DNA from 3 places in the Providencia sp. UF-183 genome. Region 1 is predicted to be linked to each of the others. Evidence: predicted binding sites of a transcription regulator. Region 1 holds the regulator's gene; each other region holds the start of a gene.
What was found. The regulator PurR, encoded in region 1, represses purine synthesis genes. The targets are predictions, from matches to a motif close to CANGCAAACGTTTGCNTG.

Region 1 (7,143 bases):
TTGAATAGCTTTCAAGGGTCGCTTTTTATGTGTAAAAACGCCTAACGGCGTTATCTTTCAATAACACATTATTCAAATATTTGGTTGTTAACATACTATCAACACGATTACCTTTACCCTTTATAGGGTTAATCGTGTTACTATTAACATATTAAGAATCATACAGGCCATCTGGCAAAAAAACTGTAGATAAACAACGAAGCACAATATTTCGCTCACTTTACGAGCAAACACCCATATGTTTTGATACAAAAGCAATCAAGGAGTACGTCATGTCATTTGAACTTCCCGCTCTACCGTATGCTAAAGATGCTTTAGAACCTTATATTTCAGCTGAGACCTTAGAATACCACTATGGTAAACACCACAATACCTACGTTGTTAACTTAAACAACTTAATCAAAGGCACTAACTTTGAAGGTAAATCTTTAGAAGAAATCATCAAAACATCTGAAGCTGGCGTATTTAACAATGCTGCCCAAGTTTGGAACCATACTTTTTATTGGAATTGCTTAGCGCCAAATGCAGGTGGCGAGCCAACAGGTAAAGTTGCAGATGCTATCAATAAGGCATTTGGTTCTTTCGCTGAGTTTAAAGCGCAATTTACGGATGCAGCGACCAAAAACTTCGGTGCAGGTTGGACTTGGTTAGTTAAGAAAGCCGATGGCAGCTTAGCAATCGTCAATACTTCCAATGCAGCAACACCTATTTCAGGTGACGACAAACCAGTTTTAACAGTTGATATTTGGGAACACGCTTACTACATCGATTACCGTAATGCGCGCCCTAAATACTTAGAAAACTTCTGGGCGCTAGTAAACTGGAAGTTCGTAGAAGAGAACTTAGCTTAATTTAATATGTTTTCCCAATAGAATAAGGGCGAGTTATTACTCGCCCTTATTTATTCACCCAATGAAGATGAAACACAACTAAAATAAATGTACAGCAATGAAAATAATCATCGCTAATGAACCCACTGCTGCTAGTATTCCATATTTAACATCTGTATCCATGAGTTCCTCTCATCCTAACAAAATTGAATTAATGATAACCACATAAACATTAAGGTTACTGAGTATACACATCCAAAAAAGCAAAACCAGTGTCTATATCACATGTTATAACATCAATTATTTCTTTCGTTTTTGCGCTAGATCAGACAAAATCGACAACAAATCGCTAAATTATTGCCAGCAAAGGATCTATGCATCAATATGCAGGTAATTTTTTAACTAGAATTCTTAGAGAGACCTATAGTTGGTCAGGAGTTTTGTTCCCCCATGGCAACGATTAAAGATGTGGCGAAACGCGCTGGCGTCTCTACCACTACCGTATCCCATGTTATTAATAAAACGCGCTTTGTGGCTGATGATACCAAAGCGGCAGTTTGGGCTGCTATCAAATCGCTCAATTATTCGCCTAGTGCGGTTGCCCGTAGCTTAAAAGTGAACCACACCAAATCGATTGGTTTGTTAGCAACATCAAGTGAGGCCCCTTACTTTGCAGAAGTTATTGAGTCCGTTGAAAATAGCTGCTACGAAAAAGGCTATACACTGATCCTCTGTAACTCTCACAATAATCTTGGTAAACAAAAAGCCTACTTACAGATGTTGGCGCAAAAACGTGTCGATGGCTTGCTGGTTATGTGTTCCGAATACCCCGATACACTTATCGGGATGCTTGAAGATTATCGTAATATTCCAATGGTTGTGATGGATTGGGGAACTTCCCGCGGGGATTTCACCGATAGCATTATCGACAATTCATTCCATGGGGGCTATCTCGCAGGGCGTTACCTGATTGATAGAGGTCACCGTGACATTGGTGTGATCCCAGGCTCCCTTGAGCGTAATACAGGGATTGGTCGTCTGACTGGTTTCCAAAAAGCCATGGAAGAAGCCAAAGTAACCTTAAAAGAAGAGTGGATTGTTCAAGGGGACTTTGAACCAGAGTCTGGCTATAAAGCGATGATGCAGATTTTAAGCCATAAACAGCGCCCTACTGCTGTTTTCTGTGGTGGTGATATCATGGCTATGGGTGCTATTTGCGCCGCGGATGAAATGGGCTTGCGTGTTCCACAAGACATTTCCATCATCGGTTACGACAATGTGCGAAACGCACGCTATTTCACCCCTGCATTGACAACAATCCACCAACCTAAAGAGCGTTTGGGTCAAATGGCGTTCGCAATGTTACTAGACCGTATTGTGAATAAGCGCGAAGACGCTCAAACTATTGAAGTTCACCCTCGTCTCGTTGAGCGTCGTTCTGTTGCTGACGGCCCATTTATTGACTATCGCCGATAACTCAACTTATGTTGATAACCACTCCGCGTTGAGCGTTTCATTATCACCAAGATAATCTAATAACCAACTCAGCGCAGGAGAGGTATTTTTCTCTACCCATGTTAAACAGCATGGGCTTGATGGAAATGGTTGTGCCAGTGTCAATTCTACCAATTTACCTTCAGCACACAATGGTGCTGCACGATGTTCAGGGACCATCCCCACACACAGCCCATTAGCTAAACAGGCTAAGCCGTTTTCCCAATAGGGGACAACTAAACGCCGTTGGTTATCCAACGCCCAAGTATCGCGTTTAGGTAAGCTACGAGATGTATCTTCTAAGCACAAACTTGGATACTCACGCATTTCATCGTCTGTTAGGCTATGCCCTATTTTCGCTAAAGGATGGTCAGGGCTTGCAACACACATCCACGACATAAACCCCATATCTCGAAAACTATAACGTTCACCAATTGGTGAAGCCCGTGTTGCGCCAATGGCGACATCTACTCGACCATCAGCTAATGCATCCCAAACACCATTAAAAACCTCGGGGTGTATATACAATTCAATATCAGGAAAATGACGATAAAAATCGAGGATAAGCTGCTCGGTGCGTTGAGGCTTAACGATGCAGTCTACCGCTATACTGAACTGACCTCTCCAGCCATTCGCAGCTTGTTGGCATTGATGACGGGTCTCTGTCATTTTTTTGATAACAGATCGGCTTTCTTTAATAAAAATCAGCCCTGCCTCGGTTAAAACAACGTCTCGGTGTCGCCGTTCAAACAAAGGGACTGCCAACCATTCTTCAACTTGTTTAACTGTATAGCTAATTGCCGACGGCACGCGGTGTAACTCATCTGCGGCACCACTGAAACTCCCCGTCCGAGCAACCGCATCAATCACTTCAAGAGCATGAGCAGACCACATAGCATCTCCTTTCAAATATTTTGATGGCAAGATCCAAATATTACCGTTTCACAAGACAAAAAAATAGCCTATACAATGGCACTACCGTTAACATTTTTTTAAATATCAGATAAGTAAATAATTATGACGACTGCGAAAAAAAATTCCCCTGGATTTATGCTATATCTTGCTGGATTAAGCATGTTGGGGTTTTTAGCCATTGATATGTACCTGCCTGCTTTTGGTGCAATGCAGACCACGTTGCACACAACCGAAGGGGCTATCAGTGCTTCTCTCAGTATCTTTTTAGCGGGCTTCGCGTTTGCTCAGCTACTTTGGGGCCCACTTTCAGACAAACTTGGCCGCAAACCAGTGTTAATTGTTGGGCTGACTATCTTTATTGTGAGCAGTTTGGCAATTTTTTGGGTCACTACAGCAACACAGTTATTAACTTTACGCTTTTTACAAGCCGTTGGTGTTTGCTCCGCCGCCGTTTTATGGCAAGCCCTTGTTATTGACCGCTATGATGAGGCAAGCACCCAAAAAGTGTTTGCATCAATCATGCCATTAGTCGCGCTCTCCCCTGCACTTGCGCCGTTATTAGGAGCATGGGTGCTCGAACACCAAACTTGGGAAGCTATCTTTTTAATCTTGATGGCTGTCGGTGTGTTATTACTGTTACCAACGTTTTTCCTCAAAAATGTGTCTGTCAAAAAACACGAGGATGAAAACCAGCCTCAAGCCAAAGTTTCATTTGGTAAATTACTGAGCTCACCAATCTTCAGTGGCAACGTTTTAGTTTATGCCTCTTGCAGTGCGGGCTTTTTTGCTTGGCTAACCGGTTCGCCGTTTATTCTGCGCAATATGGGCTTTAACCCTGCGGATATTGGATTAAGCTACATCCCCCAAACTCTTGCTTTCATTGTTGGTGGTTATGGTTGCCGTTTAGTTTTAGCCAAAGTACGTGCCGAAACCTTATTCCCGCTACTATTAATTGGTTATGCGGTTAGCATGTCTATCTTATTCATCATGGCTATCTATACCACACCATCATTAACCATGATTTTAATTCCATTTTGCTTTATGGCTGCCATGAACGGGGCGTCGTACCCAATAGCCGTTTCAAAAGCGTTAAATACCTTCCCTAGCGCAAGTGGTAAAGCAGCCGCCTTACAAAACGCCTTACAACTTGGCTTATGTTTCTTGGCAAGTTTGTTAGTTTCTGCTTTAGCCTTTGACCCGCTTCTTGCAACAACGGGTGTGATGGCCTTTACTATTATCCCAATGGCGATTGGTTACTTTATGCAACGTTGTGCTGTTAAATGTGAAAAAACATTGAAGCAAGCAGATTGCCAAGCAAATTAATTGCTTTAGATTCGTTATACACTGTGCCGCAGCTATGCGGCGCAGTTTTTAATTACAAACTGACCGTTCACCAAATATATTATTCTTAAGCTAACTGTAGGCACTGGCGGCACTTTTGTCATATTCAGTAACAGGAAGTATTTGCTTAAAAATGCGCTTTAACGCATCATTCACTAACCACTTTCACCTAATTAAAGCGTATTCCACTAATAAAAAGTCATTTTATTTTTTTATCTTCTAAAACTCATGTTTTCAATGGTTATTTTTCTTGTCAAAAAACGCTATCATTGCCATATCAAATAATGAGTGCTCAAGTATGATGTTGAAACAATATTATCCGCCAGATGAATTGAAAGGCTTTGTTAGTTCTATTTTGATTATCAAAGAATTCACCAGTGCGATTAAAATATTTCCAGGGACAGGGGCTGAGATTTGGGTTTCATCAGATCCCATCTGTATGTCTGCCGATGGCTACTCCACGACTAACCCATTTCAACTCATCATACCGAGAATCAACACATTTACAGCAAACCCTAACCATGCAAAAACCATGGTACTGCGTATCCGCCATGATGCCTTACGTTTTTTATTACCCCAACGTATATTCAATTATACGGATAGGCCCATTGCCCTCGGTGAAATCTGGCAAGATAACTGGTTTGAAGCGCTCGCGAATTCCTCTTTTAAGGAATTGTTAGATTGCTTTACCCAAACTAAAGCCAGCAAAAAGCCACATTTTACTGATGACATCATTGAGTTGCTCTATCGTAATCCTACAAAAAAAATCACCGACATTGCTGATGAGACAGGTTTACATCTGCGCATCATTCAAAAGGAATTTTTAAAAGAGTATGGCATTACGCCTAAACGCTACCAGATCAATTGCCGTTTAGAGCATGTTCTAAAAAGCATGGTGATAGATCAAGACACTTATCGTTGGTTTGAAACTGGCTATTATGATCAGTCTCATTTTTACCGTGATTTCAAAAGATACTTCACTATGACCCCGTCGGCCTTTTTAAAATCAGATTATTCGCTTTTTTACAATACAAAAACCAAGTACCCATTAAGATAGTTCTTAATACATAAGGAGAACGGAATGAGTATTGTTGTGTATGCCCAAATTACAACTGAAAGAACGGATGGGTATTTAACTAGGGAAATCGTTCGTGACTTAGCAAAACTAAGCCGCCGTGAGAAAGGTTGTATACAGTATGATCTTATGGCTAAAGAAAATGGCTATATTGTTTTTGAAGAATGGGAAAGCACCCATGCACTTGAAATGCACAAAAATAGCGCACATTTTAGGCGTTTAGTTGAAGCGATTGAACGTGATAATGCCAGTTTTTCTGTTAATTTTAGTGAAAAATAACTAACTAATAGGGCAAGGTTTTAATCAAATTAGCTGTTTTGGCAGTCTGTGGTGTTATTGACTCGATATTTCTGACAACTTTACACTTGATTAAGCACCTTTATCCTACCAAATCTAAAATTTCATTATTTTTATTCAGGCTATAGTAAAAAGAGTATTGCTATAGCCTGAATAATGTCAAAATATTGATAACTTATTAATCTACTTTAGTTTCTTCTGTTAAATCATTGCCCTGCTGCAACAATTTTTCTTGCTCTTTTTGATTAAGCACGCGCTCTACAGTATCAACAATCGCCTGAGTTTGTGGGTCTATCTCAATATTAATTTTATCCCCTAAACGCTTTTGCCCCAACGTCGTTCTTTCTAACGTTTCTGGGATTAGGTGTACACAAAAACGGTTATTGATAACATCCCCAACCGTTAGGCTAATACCATCAATCGCGACAAACCCTTTGTGTAAAATGTATTTCATCAATGCTTTATCATGAATTGATAGCCAGATTTGATGATTATCTTCTGAAGTGAAAATTTTACTGATTTCGGCGGTTGTCATAATGTGCCCAGACACCACATGACCACCTATTTCATCACCATATTTCGCGGCACGTTCAATATTGACAACATCGCCTTCTTGTAGCGCACCCAAATTAGTCAGACGGAGTGTTTCTTTAATTAAATCAAAGCTAACTCTTTCACCATCAATTTTAGTGACCGTCAAACAGCAACCATTATGGGCAACAGAGGCGCCCGTTTCTAAACCAACCAGTAATTCAGGGGTAAACTTCATGACATGAGTACGAAAATTCGCTCTTTCCGTAATTTCAACAATTGGAGCGGTCGCTTGAACAATACCTGTAAACATAATGACTCTCTGTGTCGTGAATTAATGAGTCCAGTTTACCTAAGAATTTTTTGAGATCTATCTTATTTGAGTGGTGAGATACAGACTGAATAACTGCCTGTAATCAAATACACAAAGAGACAAATGTGCTCTTTCATTAATAAGCAGTATATCTTTATTGGAATACATTGATAAAATGGATAGAATAAAGGGTTTTTAATAACACTTTGATTTATTGCTAAATCATTTATTTTTCTCGTTTTTTCTTCTTCATTATTTTTATTATAAAGGTGTATGCGTGCAGAAATATTTTACAGAAGCGCGTAGCTTGTTGGCTCTCGGTATTCCTATCGTTCTCGCTCAGTTTT
Region 2 (7,143 bases), on a different contig from region 1:
ATGCACGTCCTGAATTCCATGGCAATTCAGCTGACATGTACTTGGAAGGCTCTGACCAACACCGTGGCTGGTTCATGTCCTCATTGATGCTATCAACGGCAATGAAAGGCAAAGCGCCATATCGCCAAGTGTTAACGCACGGTTTCACTGTGGATGGCCAAGGCCGTAAAATGTCTAAATCATTAGGCAACACGGTGAGTCCACAAGACGTAATGAACAAACTGGGTGCGGATATCCTGCGCTTATGGGTTGCTTCAACGGATTACACAGGCGAAATCGCTGTTTCTGATGAAATCTTAAAACGTGCTGCGGATTCATATCGTCGTATTCGTAACACCGCACGTTTCTTGTTGGCAAACCTTAACGGTTTCAATCCAGAAACGGACATGGTGAAGCCAGAAGATATGGTGGTGTTAGACCGCTGGGCAGTAAGCCGTGCGCTTGAAGCACAACAAGAAATCACTAAAGCGTATGATGAATATGACTTCTTGTCCGTTATTCAGCGTTTAATGCATTTCTGTTCTATCGAAATGGGTTCATTCTATCTGGACATCATTAAAGACCGTCAATACACAGCGAAAGGCGACAGCTTAGCCCGCCGTAGCTGCCAAACGGCTCTGTACCATATCGTTGAAGCGTTAGTGCGTTGGATTGCCCCTGTTCTTTCCTTCACTTCAGATGAAATCTGGAATGAGTTACCGGGTAAACGTGCTCAATTTGTTTTGACCGAAGAATGGTATAACGGCTTATTTGGCTTAAATGAGTCAAATGAAATGAATAACAGCTTCTGGTCTGAACTGCTAGCGGTTCGCGGTGAAGTGAATAAAGTGTTAGAGCAAGCGCGTACAGATAAACACATCGGTGGCTCATTAGAAGCTGCGGTAACGTTGTATGCAGATAAAGACTTAGCGAATAAACTACAAAGTTTAGGTGATGAGCTGCGTTTCGTTCTGCTGACTTCTCAAGCGACTGTCGCGGATATTGCAGCGGCGCCTGCTGATGCGCAAGAGAGTGAGCTAAAAGGCCTTAAAATTGCCTTTAGTAAAGCAGAAGGCGAAAAATGCCCTCGTTGTTGGCATTATGCGAGCGATATCGGCTCATCAAGCGAGCAACCAGAAATTTGTGGTCGCTGTGTGACTAACGTAGCCGGTGACGGCGAATCGCGTAAGTTTGCTTAATGAAGACACCTATTTGTTCTACTGGCTTGCGTTGGCTATGGTTGACCATCGTGATTATCGTGGCAGATCTAGGAATAAAGCAGTTAGTGCTAAAAGACCTAAATCTGTACGAACCACATGCTGTAATGCCTTTTTTCAACATTATGTACGCGCAAAATTTTGGTGCGGCATTTAGTTTCTTGGCTGATGAAGGTGGCTGGCAGCGTTGGTTCTTTGCGGGTATTGCGGTGGGGATCTCCATTATTTTAATGGTAATGATGTATCGCCAAAGCGCGCAAAAACGCTTATCCAATATTGCTTACGCATTAATTATTGGCGGGGCAATTGGCAATCTTAGTGATCGACTGGTTCATGGGTTTGTTGTTGATTACCTTGATGTTTATGTCGGTAATTGGCATTGGCCAACATTCAACCTAGCTGACATGGCAATTTGTATTGGCGCTGCTTTAGTTATTTTTGAAGGTTTTTTACCTGAAAAGCCAAAGCAGGAAAAAGCAAAATAAATTGGTAGTACAATAGGTTACAATGTAATAACACACAGCCCAGATTTTCTGGGCTGAATTTTATGACAAAATAGGTTTGGTTTATGTCTACTCAAATACAGGCTCAGAGCGCAGTTTTACTGCATTTCACATTGAAACTGGAAGATGGCTCTACAGCAGATTCTTCACACGCACAAGGAAAGCCTGCGTTGTTTGTGTTAGGGAATGATTCATTATCACCTGAACTTGAGGCTGAACTCATAGGGCTTAATGAAGGTGAAAAGAAAAACTTCTCATTACCCGGTGAGGCTGTTTTTGGTAAACATAACCCTGATTTAGTTCAGTATTTTTCATTGCGAGATTTTATGGATACTGGTATCCCTGAAATTGGGACTATCATGTTATTTACGGCAATGAATGGCAGCGAAATGCCGGGTGTAGTAAAATCAATTGAAGGTGAGTCTATCACTGTTGATTTTAATCACCCACTCGCTGAGCAACAAATTAGCTTTGAAATTGAAGTGCTTGAAGTAGACCCGCAATTGGAGAATCACAATGCAAATATTAATGGCTAACCCTCGTGGTTTTTGTGCTGGTGTTGACCGCGCAATTAGCATTGTAGAAAGGGCATTAGAACTTTACGGCGCCCCTATCTATGTTCGTCATGAAGTGGTTCATAACCGTTATGTTGTTGATGATTTGCGCCAGCGTGGTGCTATTTTTATTGAAGAAATTTCTGAAGTGCCAGATGGCTCGATCTTAATTTTCTCAGCTCATGGTGTGTCCCAAGCTATCCGTCAAGAAGCGCGTTCTCGCGATTTGACCATGCTATTTGATGCAACATGCCCGTTAGTCACTAAAGTGCATATGGAAGTCGCTCGTGCAAGCCGTAAAGGCAAAGAAGCGATTTTGATTGGTCATGCGGGGCATCCTGAAGTGGAAGGGACAATGGGGCAATATAGCAACCCTGAAGGTGGCATGTACCTTGTTGAAAGCCCTGAAGATGTTTGGAAATTAAAAGTCAAAGACGAAAATAATTTATCGTTTATGACACAAACTACTCTTTCCGTTGATGACACTTCAGATGTCATTGATGCATTGACTGCGCGCTTCCCAAGCATTGTTGGGCCACGTAAGGATGATATTTGCTATGCAACAACCAACCGCCAAGAAGCGGCGAGAGAGCTGGCTGAGCGTGCCGATATCGTGCTAGTGGTTGGCTCAAAAAACTCATCAAACTCGAATCGTCTCGCTGAACTCGCATCAAGAATGCAAAAGCCTGCATTTTTGATTGATGGCGCAGAGGATATTAAAACCGAGTGGTTAACGGATAAAAACATTATTGGTCTAACTGCAGGGGCATCGGCACCTGATATTTTAGTTCGTCAAGTCATTGATAGACTTAAAGAACTTGGTGCTAATTCTGTTGTCGAGCTACAAGGCCGAGAAGAAAATATTGTTTTTGAAGTGCCAAAAGAATTGCGCGTAGAAGTTAAAGAAATTAACTAATACATAGCCATATACTGTTCAAAGGGCCATTTTACATCATCAAAGTGGCTCTATCCTGTTTCTATTTCCGATCTTCCTTCCCTATTTTTCTTATCATCAACACTTTTTCTGATAATTAGTCTGTGCTCTACGTTTTTGTTAATAACTGTCGATTAATACTGGCAGAATCTCACTATGATGGTTAATCTGTAACGCAATAATGAGTTAAATTTCCCGCGAAAAAATTGATATTCGTTTGGGATAACAGTTTAAATTTAGTCAGTTGCATCAATAATGAAAAAGGATGAACCATGGTAAATTCAGTGGTACGTGTTGCTATTGTCGGCTCAGGTGGTCGTATGGGGCGGCAGTTAATTCAAGCTGCACAACAACAAGATGGCATTCAATTAGGCGCTGCTATTGAGCGAGAAGGTTCCTCACTGATTGGCGTGGATGCAGGCGAGCTCGCGGGGGTTGGCAAGTTAGGCGTTTATATTACGGACTCCCTTGATAAAGTCGTTGATGATTTTGATGTTGTTATCGATTTCACTCGGCCCGAAGGCACTCTGCATTATTTGGCATTTTGTAAAGCAAACCAAAAAGGGATGGTTATCGGGACAACAGGTTTTGACGAACAAGGTAAACAAGCCATTGCTGATGCAGCAAAAGTCATCCCAATTGTTTTCGCTGCCAACTTTAGTGTTGGTGTTAACTTGGTGCTTAAATTACTCGAAAAAGCAGCAAAAGTGATGGGAACGTATACGGATATTGAAATCGTGGAAGCTCACCATCGTCATAAAGTTGATGCGCCATCGGGTACGGCATTAGCAATGGGTGAATCTATCGCGGGTGCATTAGGGAAAGATCTAAAAGACTGCGCAGTCTATAGTCGTGAGGGTTACACTGGTGAGCGTGAAGCAGGCACTATCGGTTTTGCAACAATTCGTGCTGGAGATATTGTTGGTGAACACACTGCGATGTTCGCTGATATCGGTGAACGCGTGGAGATCACACACAAGGCATCGAGCCGCATGACATTTGCAAATGGCGCTATTAAGGCTTCTTCTTGGGTTTTTGCCAAAAAATCTGGGTTATATGATATGAAAGACGTACTTTGCCTTGATGATATTTAGTTTTTAAATTTAAAAAAATCATTATAAATCAATTTTATAATTATAATTTATTGGTTTATAATGATTTTGATTATTATTTTATATTAAATCATTTTTTATAGTTGCTTTCCTCGATTTAACTGACTTTTCCTCGTGTTAATTTCCCTTTAATCTCAATCTAAGCTGCGTTATTATCAAATATACAGTTATCTTACTTAGCAACCGTTTACTTGTTCATATTGGCTATCAATTATGGTAGTCACGTGGATTAAATTAGGGTTGATCGCTATAAAAGTAAGATAAAAGTGTAAAAAATGCATTTTTTTCTAGACAAGACCCTATCTCATCATTAGAATGCGCGCAATTTGCCAAAAATTTGCTTAAAAACTCATTTTGGCATTGATTTAGATCGCAAAATCTGAATTAATATGCAAAAAACGTGATTTATTATTCTCCGGAGGGTGTTTTGATTAAGTCAGCTATATTGGTTCTGGAAGACGGAACCCAATTCCACGGGCGTGCCATCGGTGCTGAAGGGGCCGCAGTTGGAGAAGTCGTTTTCAACACGTCAATGACCGGATATCAAGAAATAATTACAGACCCTTCCTATTCCCGCCAAATTGTTACTCTCACCTATCCCCATATTGGTAATGTCGGCACTAATGCTGATGACGAAGAATCTCCAAATGTTCATGCACAAGGCCTAATCATTCGTGACTTACCATTGGTTTACAGTAACTTTCGCGGGCAAGAAGGGCTATCTGAGTATCTGAAACGTCACAACGTTGTGGCAATCGCAGATATCGATACACGTAAATTGACCCGTTTGTTGAGAGAAAAAGGGGCGCAGAATGGGTGCATTATTGCGGGGGATAACCCTGACGTGGCATTAGCGCTAGAAAAGGCCCGCCATTTCTCCGGCCTTAATGGGTTAGATTTGGCAAAAGAAGTGTGTACCAAAGAAGCATATAGCTGGACTCAAGGCTCATGGACGTTAGAAGATGGGCAACAAGGTGCAAAATCGCCGGAAGAGCTGCCACTTCATGTTGTCGCATATGATTTCGGCGCAAAACGCAATATTCTGCGTATGTTAGTTGATCGTGGTTGCCAGCTAACGGTTGTCCCTGCGACAACACCAGCAGAAACGGTGCTTGCGATGAATCCAGACGGCATTTTCCTGTCCAATGGCCCTGGTGACCCAGCCCCGTGTGATTATGCAATCAATGCGATTAAAACCTTCTTAACGACAGATATTCCTGTTTTTGGCATCTGCTTAGGGCACCAGTTATTGGCTTTAGCAAGTGGTGCAAACACGCTGAAAATGAAATTTGGCCATCACGGTGCAAACCATCCAGTTAAAGATTTAGATAACGATGTCGTTATGATCACGGCACAAAACCACGGTTTCGCGGTTGATGAGTCAACATTACCCGATACATTGCGTGTGACACACAAATCTCTGTTTGATGGAACTTTACAGGGTATTCATCGCACGGATAAACCTGCATTTAGTTTCCAAGGACACCCAGAGGCAAGTTCTGGTCCACATGATGCAGCAAGTTTGTTCGATCATTTCATTGATTTGATTAACGAATATCGTCAAACCACACCAAGTCAAAACGCACAATAATCGGGAGCAAATCATGGCAAAGCGTACAGACATAAAAAGCATTCTGATTTTAGGTGCGGGCCCGATTGTTATCGGTCAGGCATGTGAGTTTGATTACTCAGGTGCTCAAGCTTGTAAAGCCTTACGTGAAGAAGGCTATCGCGTCATTTTAGTTAACTCTAATCCTGCAACGATTATGACTGACCCAGAAATGGCCGACGCAACCTATATCGAACCAATTCATTGGGAAGTGGTGCGTAAAATTATCGAAAAAGAACGCCCTGATGCGGTTTTACCGACAATGGGTGGCCAAACAGCACTAAACTGTGCGCTTGAACTGGAGCGTAAAGGGGTTCTTGCTGAGTTTGGCGTTACCATGATTGGCGCAACAGCAGATGCCATTGATAAAGCAGAAGACCGTCAACGCTTTGATAAAGCAATGAAAAAAATTGGTTTAGGTACTGCGCGCTCAGGTATTGCCCATAACATGGAAGAAGCCTACGCCGTTGCAGATGACGTGGGTTTCCCATGTATCATTCGTCCATCATTTACCATGGGCGGTACGGGTGGTGGTATTGCGTATAATCGCGAAGAGTTTGAAGAAATTTGTACGCGTGGTTTAGATTTATCACCAACCAACGAATTATTAATCGATGAGTCATTGATTGGTTGGAAAGAGTACGAAATGGAAGTTGTCCGCGATAAAAATGACAACTGCATTATTGTCTGCTCAATTGAAAACTTTGACGCCATGGGGATCCACACGGGGGACTCCATTACTGTCGCTCCAGCGCAAACTCTGACCGATAAAGAATACCAAATTATGCGCGATGCCTCGATGGCGGTGTTGCGTGAAATCGGTGTCGAGACAGGCGGTTCAAACGTTCAGTTTTCAGTTAACCCGAAAGATGGGCGCTTAATTGTTATTGAAATGAACCCACGGGTTTCTCGTTCGTCAGCACTGGCTTCTAAAGCGACAGGCTTCCCAATCGCGAAGATTGCGGCGAAACTAGCCGTCGGTTACACCCTCGATGAACTGATGAATGACATCACTGGTGGACGTACACCTGCTTCATTTGAGCCTTCCATCGACTATGTTGTGACTAAAATCCCGCGCTTTAACTTTGAGAAATTTGCAGGCACCAACGATCGTTTAACCACGCAAATGAAATCGGTGGGTGAAGTGATGGCGATTGGTCGTACTTTCCAAGAATCGATGCAAAAAGCGTTACGTGGCTTAGAAGTGGGCGCCACAGGCTTTGATCCAAAAGTTG
Region 3 (7,143 bases), on a different contig from region 1:
TATGATTTAACGGCTCATCACCAAATGGTGGTGGATGATAAAAACCGTATTTTGGCGATTGGCCGTTTATATATTAATGCTGATAACGAAGGTGCAATTCGCTTCCTCGCCGTAAACCCTGTCATGCAAGGCAAAGGGCTGGGTAAGCTGATTATTATGGCGCTGGAGTCTGTTGCTCGGCAAGAAGGCGTAAAACGTATTGTTTCCAGTGTACGCGAAGAAGCCGTTCCTTTCTTTAACAAAATGGGGTTTGAAAATAGGGGACAAGTTGCAGGGCAGCTTAAAACACCTGTTCGCCACTATTTGATGATCAAGCCGATTGAAACCCTAGACCAAATTCTGCATCGCCCTGACTGGTGTGGTGAGTTACAGCAAGCGTGGTATAAATACATTCCGTTAAGCGAAAAAATGGGTGTTCGCATTGAACAATACACAGGCACCCGTTTTATTACGACGATGCCAGAAGCCGGCAACCAAAATCCTCATGAGACTATTTTTGCAGGTAGCCAGTTTTCCCTTGCCACATTAACAGGCTGGGGGTTGATTTGGCTGTTAATGCAAGAGCATCAACTTGGTGGCGACATTGTGTTAGTGGATGCCAACATCCGCTATGGTAAACCCGTTAGTGGTAGGCCAACAGCGATTGCAGATTTAGCGAATATGAGTGGTGACCTCGATCGCTTAGCGCGGGGCAGTAAAGCACGCGTAAAACTGAAAGTTGAAGTGAGCAACCCAGACAACCAAGTTGGTGCAGTATTCAGTGGGGTGTATATGGTGTTGCCAGTCGAAAAAACAAAGTAGAACATATTATTGTCGGTTGAATAATATGAAGAGGCAGGTCATGTGACCTGCCTTTTACTTGTTCACTATTGTGTTATTAAAGCTGGAACTTGTGGTGTTGCATCTTGTGGCACTGGCGTTGTTTCCATATTTGGTATGCCTTCTTGTGTTTCCACCGAAGAAGTTACAACCCCTTTTACTACCGTGCGATATAAGCGCTTACCTTGAAGTGGCATCGCCATCAGTTCGCCATTTAAACTTTTGGCGACGGAAGGTGCAAGAAAATCGCCCTGTAGTGTTGCATCAAAATCCCCGACAACTTGTGCTGGGAAACCTGACCATCCCCATTGGTTTAAATCGATTAAATCAATGTTAGTCCCAGAGGCCCGCAATAAAAACGGCACTTTTTTCGGTTCTTGTTTCACCAATACGCCAATTTTACTGATCCCTCTGTCAGTACTGACTGTCAAACTCGCTGCTGCAGAAGATTTCCCGCTTTGACGTACTTCTAAGAATGGGCGGCGAACTAAAACTTGGTTAATTGTGCCGCTATCGGCATTGAATGTCGCTTTGCCGCTCCAAACACCCCACTGCTTTTGCTTAATGAGGTCAACATCTTCAATATTGGCGCTTAATGCTGTGAATTCGAACGGGAACTCTGGCTGGATATTCATTAATAAAGATTGAGTGACAGTAAATTTTTTGATGGATAAGCCAGACAGCCAAGATGGCGCGGGCTCAGCAAAAAAGGTCAGCCATGTTTCTGGCAAGGTATATAAAATGCCACCTAATTTACCTTCATTAATGGTAAGAAGTTGGTCATTACGTTGCCAAGCACCACTTAAATTAAATACGCCTTTGTTGTAGTAGCCTGATAATTTATTGATGTTGAGTTTGTCTCCATCAATATTTAGGTCACCAATTAGTGTACTAAGTTGCTGATCTTTGATGACCAACTGGTCAACGTTAAAGCTGATTTTACTTTTAGGGCTTGTCCAACTGCCTCTGACCAAACTGAGTTGATCGATTTGTGTACTCAGCCCTGAAAGCGCCCAGTCTTTTCCTTGAATATCAATATTGGTTAATTCAAGATTTTTGATTTGAATGGTTCTATCACTATTAATCGCATCAAATAATGTATCGAAATCAACATTGTTTTCCCAGCCAACCTTATTCATTGCCAAGGAATCAATGGTTATTGCCCCATCAGTAAACACTTTTCCTTCACCCACAATATAACCGTTATTCAGGTAGGCACTTGCTTTGCTGATTTCAGTGACTTGCTCTTGCAATTTTCCAGTCAGCGCGACATTTTTAAATGGTAATTCATTAATTTTTAACTGGTTAGCGGTAAACCGAAAATCACCATAGCCAAACGGGTGATTAACTGTTGGTTTCCATGGCGTGATCCCACCAGTAAAGCCCGTGGCGGAAATGGTTTCATCACCTTGTTTAAGGGTTAATTGGCTATTTTCAAATTGCAGAATACTCGCCGAAATAGGCAGTGGTGTTGATTCAGGGGATACGGTGGTGGAAAGCTCACCTTGTGTGATGACGAAGCGGTGAATTGCTGTGCCGCTGAAGATATTGCGCCAATTCACATCAACCACGATTTGGCGTGCATCTAAGGACAAATCTTTGTTTTGTGACGCTAATTTAACATCTTGGAAGATGAATTCCCCGGGATTGGAAAATTCATGGCCCATAATCCCTACATGGATATCGTAGTCAGTAAATTTGCTAAGGAATTGGCTCGAATAGGAAGCGCCCCAGCGCGTTTGTAATCCTATGTAGGCGGCGATAAACAATAGCAGCAGTAGCAAGAATGCGTAGGTAACAAATTTAATTAACCATTTCACAGCTAACTGCTCCTCAAATTTGCGGGGGAATGCGTTTAATATCGCGACAATTTAAGGATAGCATACAGAAGAACCGCCAGAATATTCAACTCTAGCGGTTTAGATAAAAGATTATTTTTCGAGTGGGAAAACTAAATTCAGCACAATTGCCGTTAATCCGCCTGCGGCAATACCAGAAGAGAATAAGGTTTTCAGCCAATCAGGGGCAAATTGCAGAATTAACGGCTGTTGTGAAACGCCCATGCCAACGGCAAGGGACAGCGCGATAATCATAATCGCTCGGCGGTTGAGTGGCTCACGGGAAACAATACGCACGCCAGATGCTGCAATGGTACCAAACATCACAATAGTTGCACCGCCAAGAACAGGCTCAGGGATTTGCTGTACAAACCCAGCAACAGCAGGGAATAGCCCCAGCAAAACAAGCATTAATGCGACGATATAACCCACATAGCGGCTAGCCACACCCGTTAACTGAATAACCCCGTTGTTCTGACCAAAACAGGAATTAGGGAAAGTATTAAATACGGCAGAAACCATTGAGTTTAAGCCATTTGCTAATACACCGCCCTTAATGCGTTTCATATAAAGTGGGCCGCGGACAGGTTGCTCTGAAACGTCAGAGGTTGCGGTAATATCACCAATGGTTTCCAAAGAGGTCACCATAAAGATTAAAATCAGTGGGACTAACAGGTTCCAGTCAAATGACAGCCCGTAATAAAAAGGCTCCGGAACAGTAATAAAGGATTGGTTTGGCTCAGTCGGCTGCGCATTTGGCAACATATCCATCCACCACGCTGCAAGGTAGCCCACAGCCATTGCAATCACCAAAGAGGCAACGCGCAAATACGGGTTTTTTTGGCGATTGAGTAAAATAATGACCGCAAGAACGATGCCCGCCAAAATTAAATAGTCGGGGGAACCGAAGGTGTTATCACTAATTGCGCTATAGCCACCGCCAATGGAGGTTAGCCCGACTTGGATCAGCGATAACCCAATAATCATCACGACCACACCAGACACCAGCGGGGTAATGACGCGACGTGCTAAATGCAAGAAGCGAGATAAAATGACTTCAGTGAGTGCAGCGACTAATAATGTACCAAATAGTGCTGCCATCATGGATGGAATATCCGCCCCGCCTTGCTTGAGTGCAACACCGCCCATGATTAAAGGTGCAACAAAGTTGAAACTGGTTCCTTGAATAGATAACAACCCTGAACCAATCGGCCCCCATGCTCTGATTTGAATTAAAGAGGCAACACCAGAGGCAAATAAAGACATGCTAATAATGCGTTGGGTATCGTGTGCAGGCAAGCCGAGGGCTTGGCAAATCAGCATGGCGGGGGTGATAACAGCAACAAACATCGCGAGGAGATGCTGCCCAGCCGCAAACAGGGCTTGGGGAAGCGGTGGCCTGTCTTCTAATTTATAGATGAGCTCGCTCTGGGTATTTATGGTTGATTCTGTATTTTGTTTTTCAGACGTTGCTGTATTCATTGCCTTCATTTCCCACCAACAAAAAACGCATTGTAAAGCGATCAAATTAAAAAGCAATCGTTTGCGCAAAATAAATATTGTAAATAGTTAAACTAAGTTCATCACATTTTTATATCTTTTAACTTGTATTTATAACAGTTTTTTTTTCTAATCTGTTCACCTGTTTTTGGCGTTTTAAGGAAGATATTAACGTCTTACTAATATTTTATAATTTTAACAACAGACGAGGTACGTAAATGTATCATCTTGATGTCTACGGGACTTTGGTAGCAGCAACACTAGTACTATTGCTTGGGCGGAAACTCGTTAAAACCGTTCCTTTTTTAGAAAAATATACAATTCCAGAGCCTGTTGCAGGCGGATTGTTAGTTGCTTTTAGTCTACTTTTGCTGAAGCAAATGTTTGACTGGAGCTTATCTTTCGACTTATCACTGCAAGAACCGATGATGTTGGCTTTCTTTGCCACCATTGGTTTAAATGCCAACCTAGCGAGTTTGAAAGCAGGTGGTAAAGCCCTGTTTATCTTTATTTTTGTGGTTGTCGGCTTATTACTTGTTCAGAATACAGTGGGGATCGCCCTCGCTAAATTGCTGGGACTAGACCCATTAATGGGGTTACTTGCTGGTTCAATCACGCTGTCTGGTGGTCATGGTACAGGCGCAGCATGGGGAAAAATTTTCTCCGAGAGCTATGGTTTTAAAAGTGCAACCGAAGTTGCAATGGCCTGTGCAACATTTGGATTGGTCTTAGGTGGGTTGATTGGTGGCCCTGTTGCACGTTTCCTAACGCGAAATATCCCTACGCCAGGTACCTTAGAAGACGATAAAGACGTACCCACCGCGTTTGAAAAGCCACAGTCAGGTCGTATGATAAGCTCAATGGTGCTCATTGAAACTATCGCTTTAATCGCAATTTGTTTACTGGTCGGTAGCTACCTTTCGGGTTTATTAGCGGAAACAGTTTTCGCTTTACCAAAATTTGTGTGTGTTCTTTTTGTTGGTGTGATCCTCAGTAATGGCTTATCCATACTGGGTTTTTATCGGGTATTTGACCGTGCAGTTTCCGTATTAGGTAACGTCAGTTTATCGCTGTTTTTAGCCATGGCATTAATGAGCTTAAAATTATGGGAATTAGCATCATTAGCAATTCCAATGATTGTCATTCTTGCGGTACAAGCGTGCGTAATGGCAGGATATGCGATTTTTGTCACCTTCCGAGTGATGGGTAAAAACTACGATGCTGCTATTTTAGCGGCGGGGCATTGTGGTTTTGGTTTAGGTGCGACACCAACGGCGATTGCCAACATGCAAGCCGTAACGGATAGATTGGGACCATCCCACTTAGCATTCTTAGTTGTGCCAATGGTTGGTGCATTCTTTATTGATATCGTGAATGCTATTGTCATCAAATTGTATTTAATGTTACCCGTTTTCCCGACGATTGCGGGATAATTTATATTCTAATCATTGATAGTAAAACAGGTATTGCCGTGAATAAATTCACGGCAATTTTCGTTTAAAGGGAAGTGTTCAGAGGTTTGATTATGGGCTTAAGCATGCCCATATTGTTCACGCTCAGGTAGCCAACGTTCAATAATTTGTTGTGCATTCTCAGGGTATTGCTGTTGAATATGGCGGGCGATCCGTTGCACTTCTGGCAACATATATTGGTCACGAAGTAAGTCTGCCACTTTAAATTCCGCATTACCTGTTTGCCTTGTGCCTAATAACTCCCCCGGCCCACGAATTTCTAAGTCCTTCTGGGCGATGACGAACCCATCATTGCTATCACGTAACACTTGTAGGCGCTGTTTTGCAGTATGTGTGAGAGGTGTTTTGTACAACAGTACGCAGTGAGAAGCAATCGCGCCACGACCTACGCGGCCTCTTAACTGGTGAAGTTGAGCAAGACCTAAACGTTCAGGGTTATCGATAATCATTAGACTGGCATTCGGGACATCAACCCCAACCTCAATCACGGTTGTTGCGACAAGTAGCTGAATTTCATTATTTTTGAATGCCGCCATAATGCTTTGCTTTTCCGCAGGCTTCATTCGCCCGTGGACTAAACCCACTTTAAGTTCAGGGAGTGCAAGCGCCAATTCTTCACTGGTTACCTGAGCCGCTTGCGCTTCTAATAGCTCGGAATCTTCGATAAGCGTACATACCCAATAGGCTTGGCGACCTTCATCAATACAGGCTTGGCGTACACGTTCGATAATATCATTACGTCGTGTATCCGGGATGGCGACGGTCGTTACGGGCGTTCGTCCCGGCGGGAGTTCATCAATCACCGAAGTATCTAAGTCCGCATAGGCTGTCATCGCCAATGTACGTGGGATTGGCGTAGCGGTCATAATGAGTTGATGAGGGTGGAACCCTTGTTGTTCACCTTTTTCACGCAGAGCGAGGCGCTGGTGAACACCAAAACGGTGTTGTTCATCAATGATAACCAGCCCAAGAGCATTAAACTTCACTTGCTCCTGAAAAATGGCATGTGTACCAACCACCATCGAAACGTCGCCGTTTGCAATAGCTTCTTGCTGTTGTTCCCGTGCTTTGCCCTTTTGTTTGCCTGCAAGCCAGCCGACTTTGATGCCTAATGGCTCGAGCCATTGTTTGAAGGTGTTAGCATGTTGTTCCGCTAAAATTTCAGTCGGTGCCATTAAGGCGACTTGTTTACCATTCTCGATAGCACAGACTGCGGCTAGTGCAGCGACAAGGGTTTTCCCCGATCCCACATCCCCTTGGATTAGGCGCATCATTGGTGCATCTTTCGCAAGATCAGCTTCAATTTCCCCCACCACACGGTTCTGTGCATTGGTCGGTGAGAAAGGCAGCTGTGCGAGTAACTGTGCTTTTAGTTTACCGCTAGAGGTGAGCCGCTGTGCATACAAACGTTCGTTACCTGCTCGGATCGCCAACATGCTTAAGTGGTGAGCTAATAATTCTTCAAGTACCAAACGTTTCTGCGCGGGGTGATGGCCTTTTTCTAGCTCACTGAG

Region 2: a site for PurR is predicted at 4,476-4,493, ahead of carA (glutamine-hydrolyzing carbamoyl-phosphate synthase small subunit). Genes of this name have one in related genera too.
Region 3: a site for PurR is predicted at 4,190-4,207, ahead of gltS (sodium/glutamate symporter). Genes of this name have one in related genera too.

Annotation. Positions count from the first base shown of each region.
Region 1 covers NZ_JBSICD010000020.1:1,753-8,895, reverse strand. Annotated here, with positions in the region: gene AC4IFT_RS16965 (nucleotidyltransferase domain-containing protein) at 1-8, shown strand, start outside; gene sodB (superoxide dismutase [Fe]) at 273-851, shown strand; gene purR (HTH-type transcriptional repressor PurR) at 1,281-2,306, shown strand; gene punR (DNA-binding transcriptional activator PunR) at 2,313-3,218, opposite strand; gene punC (purine nucleoside transporter PunC) at 3,339-4,562, shown strand; gene AC4IFT_RS16940 (helix-turn-helix transcriptional regulator) at 4,879-5,637, shown strand; gene AC4IFT_RS16935 (putative quinol monooxygenase) at 5,662-5,934, shown strand; gene AC4IFT_RS16930 (riboflavin synthase subunit alpha) at 6,131-6,796, opposite strand; gene AC4IFT_RS16925 (MATE family efflux transporter) at 7,074-7,143, shown strand, end outside.
Region 2 covers NZ_JBSICD010000003.1:106,898-114,040, forward strand. Annotated here, with positions in the region: gene ileS (isoleucine--tRNA ligase) at 1-1,178, shown strand, start outside; gene lspA (signal peptidase II) at 1,178-1,681, shown strand; gene fkpB (FKBP-type peptidyl-prolyl cis-trans isomerase) at 1,765-2,235, shown strand; gene ispH (4-hydroxy-3-methylbut-2-enyl diphosphate reductase) at 2,216-3,169, shown strand; gene dapB (4-hydroxy-tetrahydrodipicolinate reductase) at 3,460-4,281, shown strand; gene carA (glutamine-hydrolyzing carbamoyl-phosphate synthase small subunit) at 4,727-5,890, shown strand; gene carB (carbamoyl-phosphate synthase large subunit) at 5,904-7,143, shown strand, end outside.
Region 3 covers NZ_JBSICD010000017.1:29,850-36,992, forward strand. Annotated here, with positions in the region: gene fabY (fatty acid biosynthesis protein FabY) at 1-801, shown strand, start outside; gene AC4IFT_RS15530 (AsmA family protein) at 867-2,639, opposite strand; gene AC4IFT_RS15535 (uracil-xanthine permease family protein) at 2,751-4,139, opposite strand; gene gltS (sodium/glutamate symporter) at 4,376-5,590, shown strand; gene recG (ATP-dependent DNA helicase RecG) at 5,689-7,143, opposite strand, start outside.